DNA from 4 places in the Plantactinospora sp. GCM10030261 genome. Region 1 is predicted to be linked to each of the others. Evidence: riboswitches for the same ligand, from Rfam matches in the RefSeq annotation. Region 1 holds a riboswitch; each other region holds the start of a gene.
The links. A riboswitch is a leader RNA that binds a small molecule or an ion and turns the genes downstream of it on or off. The one in region 1 is predicted to bind cyclic di-AMP.
Positions count from the first base shown of each region.

Region 2: linked by a shared signal. The riboswitch ahead of ACFQUZ_RS23390 (coiled-coil domain-containing protein) and the one ahead of ACFQUZ_RS07925 (NlpC/P60 family protein) in region 1 are both predicted to bind cyclic di-AMP.
Region 3: linked by a shared signal. The riboswitch ahead of ACFQUZ_RS07070 (coiled-coil domain-containing protein) and the one ahead of ACFQUZ_RS07925 (NlpC/P60 family protein) in region 1 are both predicted to bind cyclic di-AMP.
Region 4: linked by a shared signal. The riboswitch ahead of ACFQUZ_RS30115 (C39 family peptidase) and the one ahead of ACFQUZ_RS07925 (NlpC/P60 family protein) in region 1 are both predicted to bind cyclic di-AMP.

Region 1 is NZ_JBHTDD010000005.1:27,316-31,520, reverse strand. Features, by position in the region: gene ACFQUZ_RS07940 (zinc metalloprotease) at 1-129, shown strand, start outside; gene ACFQUZ_RS07935 (pyridoxamine 5'-phosphate oxidase family protein) at 158-745, opposite strand; gene dcd (dCTP deaminase) at 842-1,423, shown strand; gene ACFQUZ_RS07925 (NlpC/P60 family protein) at 1,506-2,537, opposite strand; cyclic di-AMP (ydaO/yuaA leader) riboswitch at 2,551-2,688, opposite strand; gene ACFQUZ_RS07920 (N-acetylmuramoyl-L-alanine amidase) at 2,921-4,205, shown strand, end outside.
Region 2 is NZ_JBHTDD010000022.1:39,397-43,601, reverse strand. Features, by position in the region: gene ACFQUZ_RS23405 (carbohydrate ABC transporter permease) at 1-116, shown strand, start outside; gene ACFQUZ_RS23400 (carbohydrate ABC transporter permease) at 113-1,060, shown strand; gene ACFQUZ_RS23395 (alpha/beta fold hydrolase) at 1,122-1,961, opposite strand; cyclic di-AMP (ydaO/yuaA leader) riboswitch at 2,203-2,334, shown strand; gene ACFQUZ_RS23390 (coiled-coil domain-containing protein) at 2,345-3,364, shown strand; gene ACFQUZ_RS23385 (right-handed parallel beta-helix repeat-containing protein) at 3,507-4,205, shown strand, end outside.
Region 3 is NZ_JBHTDD010000004.1:129,304-133,508, forward strand. Features, by position in the region: gene ACFQUZ_RS07065 (TetR/AcrR family transcriptional regulator) at 1-411, shown strand, start outside; gene ACFQUZ_RS07070 (coiled-coil domain-containing protein) at 591-1,676, opposite strand; cyclic di-AMP (ydaO/yuaA leader) riboswitch at 1,680-1,808, opposite strand; gene ACFQUZ_RS07075 (cation diffusion facilitator family transporter) at 2,026-2,940, opposite strand; gene ACFQUZ_RS07080 (HelD family protein) at 3,051-4,205, opposite strand, start outside.
Region 4 is NZ_JBHTDD010000040.1:39,042-43,246, forward strand. Features, by position in the region: gene ACFQUZ_RS30105 (hypothetical protein) at 1-3, shown strand, start outside; gene ACFQUZ_RS30110 (hypothetical protein) at 1-640, opposite strand, end outside; gene ACFQUZ_RS30115 (C39 family peptidase) at 869-1,726, opposite strand; cyclic di-AMP (ydaO/yuaA leader) riboswitch at 1,982-2,122, opposite strand; gene ACFQUZ_RS30120 (WD40/YVTN/BNR-like repeat-containing protein) at 2,564-3,646, shown strand; gene ACFQUZ_RS30125 (MoaD/ThiS family protein) at 3,648-3,932, shown strand; gene ACFQUZ_RS30130 (hypothetical protein) at 3,929-4,205, shown strand, end outside.

The sequences.
Region 1 (4,205 bases):
TGCTCCGCCCCGGGCCTCGACCCGATCCGCAACTTCATGGACTACACCTACGACTCGTGCATGTACCAGTTCACGTCGGGCCAGGCCAGCCGGATGCTTACCGCGTGGAACGCGTACCGCGCGTCCTGACCGAACCCTCGACGGTGCCGGCTCCGACTCACGGGGCCGGCACCGCCGTTTCCAGCGGAACCTGCTTTCCCACCGGCACCTGGTTGACGCGGCGCGGGCGGGCCCGCCGTGAACCGCCGGACCCCCGAGCCGGGGAAGGCGCCGCCGACGGGTCGAGCCAGACCTGCACCGCGGGACGCTCGGCGGGCCGGCCGGTCAGCGGACCAGGGCCGTCACCACGGCGGGCCAGCATCGCCACGTCCACCGTGAACTCGAAGAGCCGCCAGTCCACCTGCGGTGCCGCCCGCAGCGTGTCGGCCAGCTCGGCCACCCGCGCCTCGTCGGTCACCGGACGGGCCCGACCGGCGACGTACGCCTCGTCGTCGCTGTCCTCGGGAGGAAACGAGTGCAGAGCGTAGCGGCCGTCGCGTTCGAGATCCCGCCGTTTGGGCGAGTCGACCACGAAACAGTAGAGCCCGTCGGGGGTGATCACGGGGGAGACGGGATGCACCCGCGGCCCACCATCCGCGCGCACCGTCGCGAGGTAGCCGAGGCCCGGTCCGTACTGCTGGAGAAGGCCGCGGATGCTCTCGGCGAGGCGGGGCTCGTCGGAGGCGAATTCGGTCCAGGAAGCCATGTGATCAGTCTATCGAACACCTGTACGAGGAGCCACCGCGACACGGCGGGTCCCCCGGTCGGATGACCGAGCCGGCCCGGCCGATATGGTGGCGCAATGCTGCTCTCGGACCGGGACCTGGTGCTCGAGATCAAGGCGGGCAACCTGGGCCTCGACCCGTTCGAGCCCGCCCTGGTGCAGCCGTCGAGCATCGACGTCCGACTGGACCGGCTGTTCCGGGTCTTCAACAACCACCTCTACACCCACATCGACCCGGCGGAGCGGCAGGACGACCTCACCTCGGAGGTGGAGGTCCCCGGCGGCGACCCGTTCGTGCTACACCCGGGCGAGTTCGTGCTCGCGTCCACGCTTGAGGTCATCTCGCTGGGCGACCAGCTCGCCGGCCGACTGGAGGGGAAGAGTTCACTCGGCAGGCTCGGCCTGCTCACGCACTCGACCGCCGGATTCATCGACCCCGGCTTCTCGGGGCACGTCACGCTGGAGCTGTCGAACGTCGCCAACCTGCCGATCACCCTGTGGCCGGGGATGAAGATCGGCCAGTTGTGCATCTTCCGGCTGTCGTCACCGGCCGAGCACCCGTACGGCTCCGAGGTCTACGGCTCGCGGTACCAGCACCAGCGCGGGCCGACGCCGAGCCGGTCCTGGCGGAACTGGCGGACCTGGCCACCCAACCACTGAGCCACGCGGCCCGCTGCACACCTGAGCGTCGAACGGCCCCTTCCCAGGCGCGAAACGCGATAGGAAGGGGCCGTTCGATAACCTATGGGCGGCCGTAACCCACGATGCTGCCGTCGTCGACCCGCTTCATCCGGACGTGGTCACCGCTCTGCGGTGCGTGGACAATCCACCCGCCACCCACGTACATCCCGACGTGCGAGAGGCCGCTGTAGAACACCATGTCACCGGGCTGAAGTTGGCTCCGGCTGACCCGTTTGGTGCGGTTGTACTGCTGGGCCGCGTTGTGCGGCAGGCTGACACCGACCTGGGCCCAGGCCCGCAGCATCAGGCCGGAGCAGTCGTACGAACTGGGTCCGTCCGAGCCCCAGTAGTACGGCTTACCGATCTGGGCACAGGCGAACTTCACCACCTTGCCGGAGTCGCCACCGGGATAGACCGCGGGACACGGTGCCGGCCGGAACACCCCACCGCCACCATTGCCGTACGCCTGGATGCGCAGCTTCTGCAACCGGTCGACCTCGGCGTTGATCTCCTTGGCCTTGGCCCCCAACTCGGCCTCGGACTTGGCGAGCTGGGCGATGAGCAGGTCCAGCGGCGCCTTCTGCTCCTCGTACTTGTGCTTGAGTTCGACCGCGGCCCGCACCTCGCGCTGCCGGTTGCGGCTGTACTGGTCGAGGATCTCCAGCCCGTCCATCAGGCCGGTCGGGCTGCCTGTGGTGAGCAGCGCGTTCACCACCGATGCCTGGTCACCCTTGTAGGCGTTGGCGGCCAGTCCACCGATCTTTCCGGTGACCCGGTCGACCTCGGCCTGCAGCGGCGCGATCTTCTTGGCCAGCGCGTCGGCCTGCTTGCGCTTCGCGCCCAGCTCCTGGCGGGCTGCGTTGTGCTGCTCGATGACCGGTTCGAGCTTGTTCCAGGCGACGTCGATCTGCTTCTCGATCTCTGTCACCGACGGTTCGGCCTGGGCCGGCGCGGCGCCGACAAGCGTGATCGCGAGTCCGGCGATCGCACTGAGGGCGGTGGACAGGACGGACCAACGCGGACGCGACCGGGCGGCGCGTCGACCGGCAATCGCCGGACGAGCGGGCCGCGGTCGCCAGGCATGGCTAGCCACCGAGGCTGATACTCCTTCTCCCCTGCTCCGCCTACCGGGTTAGCTGACGGGTTCGGACGGAAGAGAAACGCCCTACCGCAGGTTCTGCGGATTCACCCCGGTGGTGCGTGGGTCCCCGGTTCGCACGTCGACGATTCGGCGTATCGAGTTGTCGTCGTCCCGGTTGGACTGACCGTCACCGCTCGACGGTGACCAAGAGTAGGCAGGGCGCCTGATGGACGCAAGCCCGGAGACCCGGTGCGTCGTTTAACACTCCGGGCTGTGACACAACGTCACGTCATGAAGGTTTCTTGCATTCGCCTACTTCGAATCGACATCTGTTGACGTGAACCACGATCGCGGGCCAGGGTGACCAGGAAGCATCCCCGGAACCAGGAGGTCCGATGCACCGTCCCGAACCCCCACCGGGCGGCCGTGTCCTGATCGCCACGGCACTGGTCGCGGTGGCGACACTCGTCCCGGCCGGCGGACCGGCCACCGCCGACCCCGGTACCGACGGCCGGCAGCGGGCGTACGCCCGGGCCGCGACCGAGTACGGCGTACCGGAAAGCGTGCTCCTCGGCGTCTCCTACCTGGAGTCCCGGTGGAACACAAACGCGGGCACCCCCAGCACGGCGGCCGGCTACGGACCCATGCACCTCACCGACGCGCGACACGTGCGCAACCAGCCCCGGTCCGGCCACTACGGCCCGGCGGAGGATCCGCGCGGCGACTCGGCCCGGCCCGCGCTCGACGCTCACCGGCCAGTCGCCGACCCCGCACCGGACGCCCCCGCCCTGCAGACCATGGACGCCGCGGCGCGCCTCACCGGAGCCGACCCGGCGGCCCTGCGTACCGACCCGACCAGCAACATCCGCGGCGGCGCCGCACTGCTCACCGCGTACCAGAAGGCGCTGGGCGGGCCGGTCGGTGCCGGCAGCGACCCGGCAGCCTGGTTCGGCGCGGTCGCCCGGTACTCCGGCGCGGAGACCACGGACGCGGCGGCGGCGTTCGCCAACGAGGTGTACGCGACAATCAAGGCCGGCGCGGAACGGACCACCGACGACGGGCATCGGCTGCGGCTGCCCGCCCGGGCGGTCGAACCGGCGCGGTCGTGGCTCGGCCGGGTCGGACTACGCGCACCGAAACCGCGCCCGGACGGGCTGGAATGCCCGACCACCATCTCCTGCGAGTGGATCCCCGCGCCGTACGAGCAGTACGGCCCGACGGTCGGCGACTACGGCAACCACGACCTGTCCGACCGGCCGGGCCGGCAGAAGATCGAGTACATCGTCATCCACGACACCGAGGGCAGCTACGCCACCACGCTCGACCTGGTGCAGGACCCGACCTACGTGAGCTGGCACTACACGCTGCGCTCGGTGGACGGCCACATCGCCCAGCACGTGAAGACGAAGGACGTGGCCTGGCACGCCGGCAACTGGTACGTCAACGCCAAGTCGATCGGCCTGGAGCACGAGGGATTCGCCGCCCAGGGCACCTGGTACACCGAGGCGATGTACCGCAACTCGGCCAAGCTGGTCCGCTACCTCGCCACCAGCCTCGGCATCCCGCTGGACCGGCAGCACATCATCGGCCACGACAACGTGCCCGGCATCACGCCCGCCGCGGTCGCCGGCATGCACTGGGATCCGGGCCCGTACTGGGACTGGTCGCACTACTTCGACC
Region 2 (4,205 bases), on a different contig from region 1:
ACTTCGGCTTCGCGGCGGCGATGGCGTGGCTGCTCTTCGTCATCCTGATGATCCTGACCTTCATCCAGGTCAAGGTCGGCAACCGCTTCGTGTACTACGAGGGAGACCGGTCATGACGACAATCGGCCCCAGCACCGCACCCCCACCGGCTCCCGCGCTGGCCGAGGCGGTCGACGCCGCACCCACCGAGAAGGCGGTCGAGCCACAGCCGCCGCCGACGAAGTGGACCGTCGGCCGAATCCTGCTGACGGCGCTGCTCGTCGGCTTCGCGGCGTTGTTCCTGTATCCGCTGGTCTGGTTGATCGCGGCGAGCCTCAAGCCGGCGAGCCAGGTGTTCGACAACTCCCTCATTCCGCGAACGTGGCGCTTCGACAACTACGTCGAGATCTGGAATCAACTGCCGCTGCTGAACTGGATGTTCAACAGCGTCGCGATCGCGCTACTCGCCGCCGCGGCGGTCTCGATCTCCAGCTCGGTGGTGGCCTTCGGGTTCGCGTACTTCCGGTTCCCCGGCCGCAACATCCTGTTCGGGCTGGTCCTCGGCACCATGATGCTGCCGGCCTCGGTGACGATGATCCCGATGTACCTGATCTGGAAGGAGACCGGCTTCCTCGGCACCTGGGTGCCGCTGTTCGGGGCCAACCTGTTCGGCTCCGCCTTCTACATCTTCCTGCAACGCCAGTTCTACCTCGGCCTGCCCCGGGAGTTGTTCGAGGCGGCCCGGATGGACGGGTCTAGCTACTGGCAGTTGTTCTGGCGGATCGCCATGCCGCTGTCCATCCCGTCGTTCATCATCGTGTTCCTGTTCGAGTTCCAGGCGGCGTGGAACAACTTCCAGGGCGCGCTGATCTACCTCAACGCCGGATCGGTCGAGGACTTCACCGCGCCGCTGGGCATCGCGTACGCCATGACGAAGTACAGCCCGACGGCCGGCGGCCAGGGCGACTACCAGTACGTCATGGTCGCCTCGTTGCTCGTGACGCTGCCAATGCTCCTGCTGTTCAGCTTCGGCCAGCGCTACTTCATCGAGGGAGTGGCCACCCAGGGCCGCAAGGGCTGAGTGCGAAGGTTGGGCCCCTCAGGCAGAGCAGTTAGCGCCTGGCTGAGGGCCTGCCTCGCGCTCAAGCGCGTTCCCGGAGCCAGTGCAGCGCCCTCGCCGCGTCGGAGGCCAGGATCGAGACGTGTCCGTCGTCTGGCGTCGTCCGAAACTCGGCGGCGGCACACCGGCGCGCCAACCAGTCGCCGTGCGCCCGCGGCACCACCCGGTCCCGGTCGCCGTACAGGAGCAGGAGCGGGCCGGTCGTCCGGGCCGGGTCGAAGCCCCACGAGGTTACGTAGGCGATGTCGTCGTCGACCAGTCCGCCAGGACCGTTCGCCAGCGCCGGGTTCACGACGCTGATCAGCCAGGACCACTCGTCGGCGAGGGCAGCGTGATCCGCGGCGGTGAACTCCGGGTCGTACTCGACGCCCGAGAGTTCGTAGGCCTCCTTGGCCGCCCGACCTTCGGCGGCGGCCCGCAGGGATGCCACCCCGGAGGGCACCATGCCCGCGAACCAGTCCAGCCCTTCGGCGTCGTACGGGGCCAGCCCCGCCATGCTGACCGCGCCGAGCACACGATCGGGAAGCAACGCGGCGCAGGCCAACGCGTGTGGGCCACCCCCTGAGTGGCCCATCACCGCGAACCGGTCGATGCCCAGCGCGTCGGCGACGGCCCGGACGTGACCGGCGGCGGACGCCACGTCGCGGCCGGGCCGGCGGGTCGATCCACCGTAGCCGGGCCGGTCGTAGGACACCCAACGGATGCCCAGGTCCGCGGCGGTGGCGAAGAGCGGCTCCGGGGGTGCCCCGATGTTCGGGGTGCCATGGTGCCAGAAGACGGCCAGCCGGCGGTCCGGTCCGGCGCCTGTGTCGTAGACGTGGAGCCGGTGCCCGTCCTCCACCGTGATGTCGGTCTCGATCACTGTCCGAGGTTAGCCGGTCCAGCTGACCAACGACCGGTCAGCTGTTCGGTATTCGGACGGTTACGTCGGGATACTTCCGCCGGCCTTCCGGAGCCGGTCCGGCCACCCAGCGACAGGTGACGACCGCATACCGTGAAACCCTCCGGAAAGGACGATCGAACTGGGCACATGCGCTGGATCGCGGCTGCTCCGATGAGGTAAATTCGCGAATCGGTCACCGCCTCTGGCGCGCCTGGCGCCTGCGGTGCCGCCGCCCAATCGCCGCGAGGCGAGCCGGGGACCCGAGCACCTGGGGCTAATCCGCGACAGCGGTAGGGGCCACTTCCGCCCCGCGCCCGTCAGCTAACCCGGTCGGCGGTTGACGGAAGGAACAGACAGCAACGATGCCGCGCCGACACCGCTGGTTGGCCCCGATCGTCGGAGCAGTGGCGGCGATCGCCGTCCTGGCCACCCCCGCCCCAGCCGCAGCAGACCCGGACGCTCCGGCACCGGATGGTCACGGAGAGACGCAGAAGCCACCACCCCTGCTCAGCGACTGGCTGGAGTCCACGAACCGAGCGTTCGTCCAGGCGAAGGGGAAGCTGGACAAGTCGAAGCAGCGTCAGCAGCAGCTGACCACCGAGATGACCCGGGCCCAGGGTGAGATCGACCGGCTGATGCCCGAGGTGGGAACGATCGCCGCCTCGTCCTACCGGACCGGTCGACTGGGCGGTGCGGCGATGCTGCTCAACAGCGCGTCGTCGGACACCTTCGTCGACCGCGCCGCCCGGCTACACGAGGTCAACCTGGTCAACGACAGCAAGATCGGCGCGCTGAACGACGCCCGTAACCGCGCCACCCAGGCCAAGATTTTGATCGATGTCCAGATCGCGGAGCAGCAGCGACAGACCAACGTGATGGCCAAGCAGAAGCAGGAGGCCGACAAGGCGTTCAAGCTGCTCGGCGGCAACCGGTCGATCCGCGATGTCGGCGTCGCCTCCACCTCGCCGGTGGCCAAGGCCGCGCCCCGGGACTCCGACGGCGGCTGGCCCAGCGAGTCCTGCAACAAGAACGACCCGACCACCTCCGGCTGCGTCACCGGCCGCACCCTGAACGCGTACCACGAGACGCGCAAGGCCGGCTTCACCCGCTTTGTCGGCTGTCACCGCTCCGGCGGCCCGTTCGAACACCCGAAGGGCCGCGCCTGCGACTGGTCGCTCGTCAAGTCCGGGTTCGTCTCGGCACAGAACACCGACCAGCGGCGGTACGGGAACAACCTGGCCGCGTTCCTGGTCCGCAACGCCGACCGGCTCGGCATCTACTACATCATCTGGTACAAGCAGATCTGGTTCCCGACCACCGGTTGGAGTTCCTACAGCGGCCCGTCGGACCATACCGATCACGTACACATGTCGATGCTCTAGCGGCACCGATCCGCACGACCGAACGGCCCTCGGCGAATCCCGCCGAGGGCCGTTTCGCGCGCCGGGGCCTGGCGGGCCGCCCCGAACCCAAGCCATTGATCGGTTATGATCCGCCCCGATTCCGACATTCGGGGGAGGGGTCATGGAAAGTCAGCAGGTAACCAGGCGGACATTGCTGTACGGCACACCGGTGGCGTTCGGCAGCGTCATCGCCGGGTCGGGTGCCCCGGCCGCCGCGGCCCCCACGACGACGTCAGCCCTCGCCGCGACGCCGGCCGCCTCGCCGCGAGACTACGGCGCCGTCGGCGACGGCGTCGCGGACGACACCGCTGCGGTAAACGCCTGCCTGGCGGCCAACCGAGGCGTCGACTTCGGCGGCCCAGAAAGCACCTACCTGGTCACCGGCACGCTGCTCGTCGCCCAGGCGGCACCTCAGGTGATCAGTGCGAGCGGCGCCACCGTCAAGGCCGGCGCCGCCGTCAACCTCATGCGGTTGCGGGGTGCGGGCCACACCGTACGCGGCCTGGTCTTCGACGGTAACGGTCAGGCGAGCGGCCTGGCCGTGATCGTCGAGGGCAGCGCGGCCGGCAGTACGGTCGACCGGTGCTCGTTCACCGACATCGCCGGCTGTGCGGTGAGTATTCAGCCCGGTGCGCACCACACCCGAGTCGTGGGCTCAGTAATGCGTCGGTGCGGGCACGGCTCGGCCGTGGCCAGCCCGTTCAACTGTACGGTCTTCGTCGCGGACGCCGATTTCTGCGCGGTGCTCGACAACCAGATGTTGGAGTGTGACTGGGGCGTCTACTTCCGTGGTGACCAGGAAAGCCCCGGGATTCGGTAC
Region 3 (4,205 bases), on a different contig from region 1:
CTGCGGGCGGTCATCGAGCGACTGGGCGCGCTGGACCAGGCCGACTGGGAGCGGTTCGCCGGCGAGGTGTCACCAGGGGACCCGACAGAGCTGGCCCAGGCGCTGATCGAGGTGGTGCGGGGTGCGGTCGGGCCGGCGCGAGACCGCACGCTCGCCCGGTACGCGCTCGCGCTGGAGGCGGCGGTCCGCCCGGAGTTGCAGTCGCACATGCTGCGCGGCAGGGCGGACGTCCTCCGGTGGGCCGTGCCGTGGCTGCGCCGGGCCGGTTCGGCGCAGCCGGAGACCCACGCCCGGTTACTGCTCGACTACCTGGACGGGGTGATCATGCACCAACTCTCGTTCCCGGAACCCGATTTCGACCCCGGACCCGGTGTCCGGACGCTCCTCACCGCCCTGTCCCGCACCCAGTAGCCCTCGCCCCCCGCCGGTGGCCCCGTCGATCTAGGGCAGATGGTTGTGATTGGAGATCAAAACGCGACCATCTGCCCTAGATCGACAGGGGCATACGCGTCAGGGGCATACGCGTGGGGAGGGCGTGCGACGGGGCGGCCGGCGCGGTGCGCCGACCGGCCGAGGTGGTCCGTCGCGGGTCAGTTCATCGACAGGTGGACGTGGTTGGTGTGGTCGCTGGACGGGTCGCCGCCCGCGCCGCTGTAGGACTTCCAGCCGCTGCTCGGCAACCAGATCTCCTTGAACCAGATGACGTACAGCACGCCGAGCCGGTTGGCGTTCTTCACGAAGTACGCCGCCAGGTTGTTGCCGTAGGTGCGGTCGCCGCCAGTGGCCACGCCGCCGAAACCGCCCTTCTGGGCGGCGAAGTCGCACGCCCGACCCTTCGGGTGCTCGCCCGATCCGCCGCTGCGGAAGCAGGAGACGAACCGGGTGAACCCGGCGGCCTTGGCCTGGTTCATGGCGTGCAACGTGCGTGGGGTGATGCAGCCCGAGGTCGTCGGGTCGTTGACGCTGCACGACTCGCTCGGCCACGAACCGTCGGAGTTGCGCGGCGCCGGCTTCGCCGAGGCGGACGACGTACCGCCGCTGCCGCCGGTGGACCGGGCTGAGCTGCCGGCGACGGCCAGGGCTCGTTCGGCCTGCTGTTTGCGCTTGGTCATCACGGTGAGCTGGGCGCGTTGCTCGGCGATCTCCCGGTCGACCGCGGCCTTCGCCTCGGTCTCGGCGTTGCGGGACTCGACCAACGCGCGCAGCTGCCGGTCCTCGTTGGCCGCCACCGCTTCGAGCCGGGCGGCCCGGTCCATCAGTCCGTCCGGACCGTCGGAGTTCAACAGGGCGGTCACCGGGCCGAGCCGACCGGTGCGGTACGCGGTGTCGGCCAACTCACCGACCGTCTGGCTCCGGGTGGTCAACTCGGTTTCGATGGTGCCCAACCGGCTGGCCAGCTCCTGCTGGCGTTTGGTCGAGGCGTCGAGCTTGGCTTTCGCGTCGAGGAACCCCCGGGACGCCTCGTCGAGTTGTTTGCGGAGAGCGTCGGTGCCGCCCTCGTCATCGGTGCCGGGCGCGGCCTGCAGTCCGGCGACCGGGGGTGGTGCCGCGGCCGCTGCTACCGGCGTGGCGACGGCGAGTGCGAGTCCCGCGGCGATCAGTGCCAGCACGGCGCGTACTCGGGAGCCGCGCTCGGGGGGCGTCAGTCGCGCGACGAAATGTCGAGCAGGTGCCATGAACCATCCTTCCGTCAGCCGCCGACCGGGTTAGCTGACGGGTTCGGGACGGAAGATCCCTACCGCTGACGCGGATGCACCCCAGGAACGTGGTTCCCCGGCTCGCGCGAGGCGATTAAGCGGCGGCCACCACCGGCGCCGGAAGGCACCTCCGGGTGGAGACCGCCGCCGAGTTTACGGGCGGTGACGGGGAATGGTGGCGGGGAGGTGCGGCGGGTCTGGCTAAATGTCCAATTAGTCCGGCTGATCCGGCGAAATTTAAGGCCCCATTAAAGCGATACGTGAACGGAGAGTAATGAATCGATCTCATCTCCGTGGCGGGGTGCGGTGCGGACGTGGGCCCTACGACCTACCAGCCGGTGGGTCCACAGGCCCCGGGTCGGGAGTCCGGCTCCACCTGCAAAGTGGCGTGGTCGATGTCGAACTCGTCATGCAGCGCCCGGCGCGCGGCGGAGAGCACCGCGCCGACCTCGGCCCCGGCGCGCACGGTCAGGTGCGCGGAGGCGACCTCCATGCCCGAGGTGAGCGTCCACACGTGCAGGTCGTGGACGTCGGTCACGTCGGGGAGGGCGCACAGTCGCGCCTGAACGGCGGGAACGTCGAGGTGCTCCGGCGCCGCCTGGACCAGGATCCGGATCGCCGCCCGCCCCAGCCGCCAGGTGCGCGGCAGGATGAACAGGCCGATCCCGACGGCCACCAGGGGGTCGGCCCACCACCAGTCGGTCAAGGCGATCACGCCGGCGGCGACGATGACGCCCACCGAGCCCAGCAGGTCGCCGACCACCTCCAGGTACGCGCCCCGCATGTTTATGCTTTCCCGTGCGCCGGCGCGCAGCAGCCCGAACGCGACGAGGTTGGCGCCCAGGCCGAGCACCGCCACCACGAGCATCGGTCCGACCACGACCTCGGGTGGATCCCCGAACCGGCGGACCGCCTCCACGAGCACGTAGATCGCGACACCGGAGAGCAGGACGGCGTTGGCCAGGGCGGCCAGCACCTCCAGTCGGTAGAGACCGAAGGTGCGCTGCGGATCGGCGCTGGCCCGGCGGGTGGCGGTGATCGCGGCGAGGGCCATGCCGATGCCCAGCACGTCGGTGAACATGTGACCGGCGTCGGAGAGCAGGGCGAGTGAGCCGGTGGCGAACGCCGCCACCGCCTCCACGATCATGAGGGTGGTGAGCAGGATCAGGGCCATCCACAGCCGGCCCCGGTGCCGCTCCGCGACGCGCAGCACCTGCCCGCCGTGGTCATGACCCGCTCCCACGCCCCTACCCTCCGTCCGACGGTCCCTCCCGGACCAATGTATGCTCACATTGCAATACATGCAATATTTTGGTCGACGGAAGGACGGACCTCCCCGGTCGGAGACCCGCCCTACGCGTAGTCGATCGTGGTCAGCCGCTGGGTGGCCCGGGACAGGGCCACGTACAGCGTGCGTACCCCGGCGGACGAGTCGGCCCGGATCTCCCCCGGCGCGATTAACACCACCCCGTCGTACTCCATGCCCTTTGCCTGCAACGCGTCGACCACCTGCAGGCGCGGACCGGAGAGCTCACGCAGCCATTCGGTGACCTCGGCCCGCCGCGGACCGGGGGTGATCACACCCACCGTGCCGGCCACCTCGTCGAGCAGCGCACGGACCGCCGCGACGGTCGTCGCCGGCAGGTCGGCGGCCGGCACGGAGAGCGCCACCGGCTCGACGCCGGTGGACCGGACCGCCGTCGGCAGGACCAGCGTCGGGTCCAGCTCCCGGATCACCCGGGCCGCCACGGCGAAGATCTCCGCCGAGTTGCGGTAGTTGGTGGACAGCACGTACTCGTGCCGGCGTCGGCGACCCAACGCCTTGTCCCGGGCCCGGGCAAGCTCCTCCGGGTCGCCGGTCCAGGCCGTCTGCGCCGGATCACCGACCACGGTCCACGACGCGAGCCGACCCCGCCGGCCCAACATCCGCCACTGCATCGGCGACACGTCCTGCGACTCGTCGACCACCACATGGGCGTATTCGCGGTAGTCCTCCGGGCGTCGGACCGCCTCGGCGCGGGCCGCCCGCTGCCGATCCGCGTACGTGCTGACCTCGCGTACCCCGCCGGCCACCCGGAACGCGTCCCGCCGTCGGCGAGCCGGCTGTGGCGGCCGTCCCAGCAACTCGTCCAACTCGTCCAGCAGCGCGACGTCGGCGATCGTCGGACCCTCGTCGGCAAGTGACCGGTAGGACCCGGCCACCATGTCGATCTCCGCCCGGGACAGGATCCCCCCGGCGTACGACCGTAGCCGCACCGGCCGGGCCAACCAGGCCAACACGTGTCGCGGGTGCAATCGGGGCCACCACGCCCGCAGGAAGTCACGGAACTCGGCGCGCTCGGCGAGTTCGTCCTCGAACTCGGCCTGTCCGGGCAGCCCACCGATCCGCAGCGCGCGGGCCTGGGCCCAGAGCGCGTCGAAAAGGCCGTCGATGCCGGCCCGGCGCACCTCGTTGCGGCGGGCTCCGCGAGGCAACGCCCGCTCCCGGATCGCGTCGAGTTCGTCGCG
Region 4 (4,205 bases), on a different contig from region 1:
TAGGCCGTTCCGCCCACTCGTCGGCGGGCTGCGATCGGCGGTTCACGTCGTGCGAGAAGACCACGGGGGCGACCGGCCGGCTGCTCGCCGCCCGCCGCGCCGGTTGGTCGTCCACCGGACCTGACCAGTTCGGGGTGCTTGCCGCCAGCGAGGCGTCCACGGGAATCGGATCGGGCGGGACGCTCGGGATTGTCGGGACAGCCGAGCCGTTCGATGCCTCCGGCCGATGTTCGCCGGTGGCGACCAGCAGTTCGTACGCCCGCTCAACCGGCAGCACCCCGGTCGCGATGGCCAGCTTCAGCGGGACGGAAGCCCGACCGACGGTCGTCGGCAGGTCCAGTACCTCCGGCGGCACCCGCCGCTCCGCGAGGTAGGCGGCCGCGGCCGGCGGCACATCCGACCACGCCCGCACCGCATCGGCCGTGCTGAAGCCGTACGCCGACCAGCGGTCCGCCTCGTCGGTCACCCGCTGCGCCACGTGCCTGGGGACCTCCGCACGCCCTCCGAGATCGTCACTGAGCAACGCACGGGCGAGCGGCGCCAGCGACGCGACCGGCACCCACCGTGGCTCGGGACCGCCCGCCGCCGACTCGGACCGGCGCCGGCGTCCCGGCTGGTCGGAACCACGCTGAACAGGCATACCAGTATCCAAGCATGATCCGCCGCGCCGGTCCTGGCCAGGGGTGAGACCGCCGTCGCGTAGGTTGGGTCGCATGCGTGTCGTTATCGCCGGAGGCCACGGGAAGATCGCCCTACGGCTGACCGCCCTGCTCGCCGGCCACTGACCGGCCCAGCTCGGTCCGGCCCCGGGTCGCTGGCGTCGCCCGCCCCGGAACCGAACTCCCGAGGCGGGCCGAGCCGGTCGGCGTCAGGTGGAGTAACCGCGGGTGGCCATCCACTTCGCCAGGTCGATCGTGGTAATCCAGTACGAACTCTGCCCGTTCACGAAGGCCGGGTCTGCGATCTTGAGTAGTCGGCCCTGGTCCCGGTAGCCGACGACAGTGACATAGTGCCCGCCCGGGTAGTCGTGCCAGCCGCCCTCGGTGTCCACCTGGCTGCCGACGATGTTCGCCACGATCGGGCGCCCGCCGCCGATGGCACGTACCGCGTCGGCCTGCAACCGGTCCATCTGGGCGGGGCTGGGTGCGCCCGGCAGTTCCCGGGTGACGTAGTCGGCGCCCTTGCCCAGGCCGTTCAGCACCCGGGTGGTGTCGGCCGCCGAGTCGGTGCCAAGTTCCGACGTGTTCAGCCGGCGGGCGAGGTCATCCTGGCTTGGCGTACGACCCATCGCCGACAGCGCGATACGGGTGGCCGCCGGGCCACAGTAGTAGAACGTGGTCTGCGCCTGGTAGTCGTAGGCCAGCGACTTCGTCGCGGGCGGCTTCGGCGGCGCCTGGGTGGTCGGCGCGGCGGCGGACCGGGACGCCGCCGACGACGCCGGGTCACTCGGCGAAGCGTCGCCCGGCGCCGGGGCGCTGGTCGGCGCGGCCGGGCTGCTGGCATCGGGGGCGAGTGCGGCCGCGGCGACGCCGGCCGGCGCGGTGCGGTCGGCCGGTTCCGGTGGCTGGTTGACCACCATGGTGACCATCCCGGCCGCGGCCACCGTCGCGACGCCGGCGACACCGAGGCGGTACGGGGGCCGGGTGGACAGCCGGCGGATGTGCTGGGCCGGATGGTTGATCAATCGGCGTATCTGTTCAACGACATGCTGCACGGGATCCTCCAGGGGGATTCCGGCTCCGGCCGCGAAGGGTCCCGGAGCCGGCGGGTCCGCCAGCGGTTCGGTACGGGTGACCGGCCCGGCTCCTCGCCGGGCAGGGCAGAGCGACGCGCCCCGGGGCCGGACGGCACCGGCGGGACGGTCGCGCGTGGCGAACCTACGGCTGGCTGACGACGGTCAGGGCGCCACCGGGGTGGGCGCGGGGGCGGACGGGTTGACGGGACGCGGGAGGATCCGCGGGGAGAAACGGCGCACGAGGGGATCTCCTTCCACAACCGCTTGCCGGGTTAGCTGACGGATTCGGACGGGAAAGGTCGCCCTACCACGGACCTGACATCCGCGGATTCACCCCTGGAACGATGGGTCCCCGGCTCGCTATCAACGATTCAGCGGGTCCACGCCGACGCCACCCATTTGGTGACAACAGCCGGCGGGACGGGACGACACTACTGGCGCTACCACCCGTTCGCCAACCCCTGTTCACCTGGAGAAACAGCGATGCGGCTCGCCTCACAAAACGCCTACGGTCCGGATTCGTCCACGCTGACCGAAACGATTTCGGACGCCCCGGACCGACGTCGGATAACGGCAACTGACGGGCGACCACGACGGTTTCCACGTTCGCGCGACGATTGGTGATGACCATTCAGCCGATCAAGGGCGGAACGCTATCTCCCAGGGGATCAGACGGTTGTCGTCGATCAGTTCGTCGCCGCCAACCCGATGTCGGCGGTCGACCGGCCACGCGTGTGCCCGGCACGGCACGCCCGGTCGGGTGATGGCTCGATGTCGGTGCCGGTGGGCATACTGCCGGACGGGGCGCGGAGGAGCTTGGAGGACGCCATGACGATCCTGCTGGCCATCGGGACGGCCAAGGGCCTGTTCCTGGCCACCGGCGCGGACGACGGACGCTGGGAGCTGTCGGGGCCACACTTCGCGATGACCGGCGTGTACGCCGTGGCCATCGACAAGCGGTCGGCCCGCCCCCGGTTGCTCGCCGGGATGACGAGTTCCCACTACGGCCCCAGCGTGGCCACCAGCGACGATCTCGGCGCGTCGTGGCACGAGCCGGACCACGCCCCGGTCGCCTTCCCGGAGGAGACCGGCGCCAGCCTGGGACGGGTGTGGCAGCTCGCTCCCGGCGCCGCCGACCAACCCGGACTGGTCTACGCCGGCACCGAACCCTCAGCACTGTTCCGCTCCACCGACGGCGGCGGGACCTTCGACCTGGTCCGGTCGCTGTGGGACCACCCGCACCGGAAACAGTGGGGAGCCGGGTTCGGCGGCCAGGCCATCCACACCGTGCTGCCGCACCCCACCGATGCGGCTCGGGTGCTGGTGGCCATGTCGACCGGCGGGGTCTACCGGACGACGGACGGCGGCGCCTCGTGGACCGCCGGCAACACCGGAATCCGGGCCTACTTCCTACCGGACGAGTGGCCCGAGTTCGGCCAGTGCGTACACAAGGTGGCTCGCGACGGTTCCGATCCGGAGCGGCTGTACGCGCAGAACCATCACGGCGTCTACCGCTCCGACGACGACGGCGGCACCTGGTCGTCGATCGCCGCGGGGCTGCCCAGCGATTTCGGCTTCCCGATGGTGGCGCACCCCCGCCGGCCTGGCGTGATCTACACGTTCCCGCTGGTCGCCGACAGCGAGCGGTTCCCAGTCGACAGGCGGTGCCGGGTGTTCCGGTCCGTCGATGCCGGCGACACGTGGGAGCCGTTGAGCCGCGGCCTGCCGAGCGACCCGTTCTATCCGGCGGTGCTGCGGGACGCCATGTGCGTCGACGACGCCAGTTCCACCGGTGTCTACTTCGGCACCCGCTCCGGGGAGGTCTACGCCAGCCGCGACGAGGGTGACTCGTGGTCGCCAGTGGCGACCCACCTGCCGGACGTGCTCTGCGTCCGCGCCGTGGCGGTCTGAGGTGGTCACCGTCCTGATTCCCGCCGCCCTCCGGCCGGACTCCGGTGGCGAGCGCCGGTTGGACCTGCCGGTCGGCGCCGGCACCCTGGCCGCGGTGCTCGACCAGCTCGCCGCCGGGTGGCCACGCCTGCACCGCCGGCTCCGGGACGAGCAGGGCCAACTCCGCCGGTACGTCAACATCTACGTCGACGGTGAGGACTGCCGGCGGGTCGGCGGGCTGGCCACGCCGGTGCCGGCCGACGCGGAGGTGCAGATCCTCCCGTCGGTGGCCGGGGGTTCCGGATGACCGGAGACGGTCGTCCGGCGTCGGCTCGGGACCATCCCGCCCCGACCCAGCGTCGCCCGGCGTCACCCGGAGCCTCCCCTCCACCACCGGCCGGCGACGACGCGGGCCGGATCCGCGACTCGCTGGCCGCCTGGCTGGCCGGGGTCACCTTCCTGGACCGGACGGCCGACCAGGTGAGCGCGCTGCTGGTGGACGCGGTGGTGCGGTGGGGCAGGGACCAGGGCTGGCGGGTGTACCGGCGCGCGGCAAGCGTGTTCCCGCTGCCCCCGCCGT